2 regions of the Mesorhizobium sp. CCNWLY176 genome follow, and region 1 is predicted to be linked to the other one. Evidence: riboswitches for the same ligand, from Rfam matches in the RefSeq annotation. Region 1 holds a riboswitch; the other holds the start of a gene.

The links. A riboswitch is a leader RNA that binds a small molecule or an ion and turns the genes downstream of it on or off. The one in region 1 is predicted to bind S-adenosylmethionine.
Region 2: another riboswitch for S-adenosylmethionine. It lies ahead of WBQ96_RS22070 (O-succinylhomoserine sulfhydrylase); the one in region 1 lies ahead of metA (homoserine O-acetyltransferase MetA).

Annotation. Positions count from the first base shown of each region.
Region 1 is NZ_JBBBDZ010000025.1:27,696-29,893, forward strand. It holds gene hisC (histidinol-phosphate transaminase) at 1-931, opposite strand, end outside; SAM riboswitch at 1,051-1,129, shown strand; gene metA (homoserine O-acetyltransferase MetA) at 1,185-2,123, shown strand.
Region 2 is NZ_JBBBDZ010000015.1:66,016-68,213, forward strand. It holds gene WBQ96_RS22065 (2'-deoxycytidine 5'-triphosphate deaminase) at 1-900, opposite strand, end outside; SAM riboswitch at 977-1,054, shown strand; gene WBQ96_RS22070 (O-succinylhomoserine sulfhydrylase) at 1,099-2,198, shown strand, end outside.

The sequences.
Region 1 (2,198 bases):
TCAGGATGAAATTGCCGACGCTAGGCGTGACACGCAGGCCGAGCCCGGAGAGCTCTTCGCTCAGCCAGCCGAGCCACTTCTCGTTGTGCGCCACCGTGCGCTCGACATGGGCGCGGTCGCCCATCGCCGCTACGCCGGCGGCGATGGCTACGGCGTTGACGTTGAAAGGTCCGCGCATGCGTTCCATGGCCTCGATGACATGCGTGGGCGCATAAACCCAGCCAATGCGCGCGCCGCCGAGGCCGTGGATTTTGGAGAAGGTGCGCGTCATGACAACGTTCTGCGCGCCGGCCACCAGTTCGACGCCCGCCTCGTAGTCGTTGCGGCGGACATATTCGGCATAGGCTGCATCGAGCACCAGAAGCACGTTCTTCGGCAGGGCCGCATGCAGGCGGCGTACCTCATCGAACGGGACGTATGTGCCGGTCGGGTTGTTCGGGTTGGCGAGAAACACGACCTTCGTCTTCGGCGTCACGGCGGCGAGGATAGCGTCGACATCGGCGCGCTCATCCGTCTCCTTCGCGATCACCGGCACGCCACCGGCGGCCTTGATGTAGTTCTGGTAGACGAGAAAACCGTGCTCGGTGTAGACGCCCTCGTCGCCCGGCTGGAGATAGGTCTGGGCAAGCAGGCCGATGATCTCGTCGGAACCGTTGGAGCAGACGATGTTGGCCGGGTTCAGTCCGTGCGCCTCGGCAATGGCCTGGCGCAGCTTCGTCGACGAGCCATCAGGGTAGAATTCGAGCTTGCCGGCAACCTCGCGCACCGCCTCGATCGCTGCCGGCGAGGCGCCGAGCGGGTTCTCGTTGGACGACAGCTTGTAGACCGTGGTGACGCCCGCCGGAGCAGCGCTCTTGCCGGGCACATAGGCCGCAATGTCCATGACGCCGGGCTTCGGCTGGGGGCGGCTGGTATCGTCGGCTTGCGTCATGGCGGGAAGTGTCCGGTTTTTCGGGGAATTTCAAGACGCAAGCGAAATACAAGCCGCCCGCGCGCTTGTCGAGAAAAAGCTTGCCCGTTGACGCGGCCCTAGCGCAGTCGTAAAAGACTGCCACGTTCCGTGGTGATTTGGCCGGTCGGCTTGCAGCCACGTTAAATAAGTCGCTAAAGGGACCGATAACGACAAATTCGTTCGGACCGGTAGCGATTTCGCCGCCGGTCTTTTTTGTTTTGGAGTTAGTGCGATGCCGATCAAGATTCCCGATCAGCTCCCCGCCCACGAGGTACTTGTACGCGAAGGCGTGTCCGTAATGGACGAGCGCACAGCGCTGCGCCAGGACATCCGCCCGCTGCAGATCGCCCTTCTGAACCTCATGCCCAACAAGATCCGCACGGAAACGCAGTTCGCGCGGCTGATCGGCGCCACTCCCCTTCAGGTGGAGCTGACGCTGGTGCGCATCGGCAATCACAAGGCGAAGAACACGTCCGAAGACCATCTCATTTCCTTCTACCAGACCTGGGAGGAAGTCCGGCACCGCAAGTTCGACGGGTTCATCATCACCGGCGCGCCGATCGAGCTGCTGGACTTCGAGGATGTCACTTATTGGAACGAACTGGAGCGCATCCTCGACTGGACGGCGACCAACGTCCATTCCTCCTTCTTCATCTGCTGGGGAGCGATGGCTGCCGCCTGGCATTTCCATAAGGTTCCAAAGTATACGCTCGACAAGAAGGCCTTCGGCGTCTTCCGCCATCGCAACCATGCGCCCGCCTCGCCCTATCTTGCAGGCTTTTCGGATGATTTCGCCATTCCCGTTTCACGTTGGACGGAAGTTCGCAGCGCCGACATAAAAGCGGATTCAGGCCTCGACCTGCTGATGGAATCGGACGTGACCGGCCCCTGCCTGCTGGCGGAAGCGACAGGCAACCGGCTCTATATGTTCAATCACATTGAGTACGATTCCACCTCGCTCAAGGACGAATACGACCGCGACGTGGCTTCCGGCACGCCGATCGAGGTGCCGCACGGCTATTACCCCGACAACGACCCAGCCCGCCCGCCGCTCAATCGCTGGCGCTCTCACGCCCACCTGCTCTTCGGCAACTGGATCAACCAGGTCTATCAGACGACGGCGTTCAGCCTGGACGATGTGGGAGAGGCCTCGCACAACGACATGTCATGATCGCAGCACCTCACCGCCGGGGGCGCTATAACAATCGCCCTTGATAGAGTAAGGATTTTTCATTACATTGCGAGC
Region 2 (2,198 bases), on a different contig from region 1:
ACCGGCCTTCGAATGGCCGAAGCCGGGATCGAAGAAGCCGGCATAATGCACGCGGAATTCGCCGACCAGCGGATCGAAGGGCGTCATCTCGGCGGCATGGCCGGGCGGCACATGCACTGCCTCGCGGCTGACCAGGATGTAGAATTCGTCCGGATCAAGCACCAGTTCGCCCGGGCCGCGTTTGTATAGCGGTTCCCAGAAATCATGCACGTCCTGTGCAGCGCGCTTGTCGACATCGACAAGGCCGGTGTGATGCTTGCCGCGATAGCCGACCAGCCCATTCTTGTCGCCGTTGAGATCGATGGAAAGCGCGATACCGCCGCCCGAAATGTTCGGTGTGTCGGAAGCGACCAGCGTCTCGGTGCGGTGCAGCTCGTGCAGCTCGGCTTCGGAGAGCAGCGCCTTGCCAGTGCGGAAGCGTATCTGAGACAGGCGCGAGCCGGTGCGGGCGATGATCGGGAAGGTGCGCGGGCTGACTTCCAGATAGAGCGGCCCGGAATAACCGGCCGGTATCTTGTCGAATTCCTGGCCGTTGTCGGTCATGACGCGGGTGAAGATGTCGAGCCGGCCAGTCGAGCTTTTCGGGTTGGCCGAGGCCGAAATCTTTGCCGGCAAGGCGAGGCGCTCCAGCAGCGGCACGATGTAGACGCAGCCGGTCTCTAGAACAGCGCCCGCGGTCAGGTCGATCTCGTGCAGGCGCAGCCGGTCGAGCTTTTCACTTACCTTGTGGCCGGGACCGGGCAGGAAGCTGGCGCGCACACGCCATGCCTTTTCGCCGAGCCTGAGATCGAGGCTTGCCGGCTGGATCTGGTCGTTGTCGAGCGGACGCGCCGTAACCAGCGCTCCCGACTGGAAAAGCGCTGCGATGTCCCGATCCGGAAGAATACCCGACTGCCGCAAACTTCTACTCCTGCGATGAAGGGGCGAGGTTTAACGATGTCCGGCATTGACGCAAGAAGGCACGGGGTCTAAAGGACCGTTATCCCGTGGTGATTTGGCCGGTCGGCTTGCAGCCACGTTAAACAAGTCGCTAAAGGGCCGTCTGTGGACCGGCATGCGACTTTTCGCGGCCGGTTTTTTTGTGTTTGGATCAAGGCTATGACGAACAAGAAGCAGAATTGGAAGCCCGCAACGCAACTCGTCCATTCCGGCGTTCTGCGCTCCGGTTTCGGCGAAACGGCCGAGGCAATCTACCTGACGCAGGGCTATGTCTATGACACGGCGGAAGCCGCCGAGGCCCGTTTCAAGGGCGAAGAGCCCGGCTTCATCTATTCGCGATACGCCAATCCGACCGTCGACATGTTCGAAAAGCGCATGTGCGCGCTGGAAGGCGCCGAAGACGCCCGCGCACTGGCATCGGGCATGGCCGCGGTCACCGCCGCGATCCTGTGCAGCCTCAAGGCCGGCGACCATATCGTTGCCGCACGCGCTCTGTTCGGCTCCTGTCGCTGGGTGGTCGAGACGCTGGCGCCGCGATACGGCATCGAGGCAACGCTGGTCGACGGCACCCAGATCGAGAACTGGGAAAAGGCGGTGCAGCCCAACACCAAGCTGTTCTTCCTCGAAAGCCCGACCAACCCGACACTGGAAGTGGTCGACATCGCAGCGGTCGCAGCGCTCGCTAACTCGATCGGCGCCAAGCTGGTGGTCGACAATGTCTTTGCCACACCCCTGCTGCAGAAGCCGCTGGAACTCGGCGCGCATATCGTCGTCTACTCGGCCACCAAGCACATCGACGGCCAGGGCCGCTGTCTCGGCGGCGTCATCCTCTCCGACAAGGAGTGGATCGACGAGAATTTGCACGACTATTTCCGCCACACCGGCCCGAGCCTGTCGCCATTCAACGCCTGGACACTGCTGAAGGGCCTGGAAACGCTGCCGCTGCGCGTGCGCCAGCAGAGCGAGAATGCGGCAAAGGTCGCCGATTTCCTCGCCGGCCGGCCGGAAGTTTCCCGCGTCATCTATCCGGGCCGCGCCGACCACCCGCAGGCCGACATCGTCAAGAAGCAGATGAAGGGCGGCTCGACGCTGATCTGCTTCGACCTCAAGGGTGGCAAGAAATCGTCCTTCGCCTTCGAAAACGCACTGGACGTGGTGCTGATCTCCAACAATCTCGGCGATTCCAAGAGCCTGATCACCCATCCGGCCACCACCACGCACAAGAACCTGACCGACGAGGCCCGCACTGAGCTCGGCAT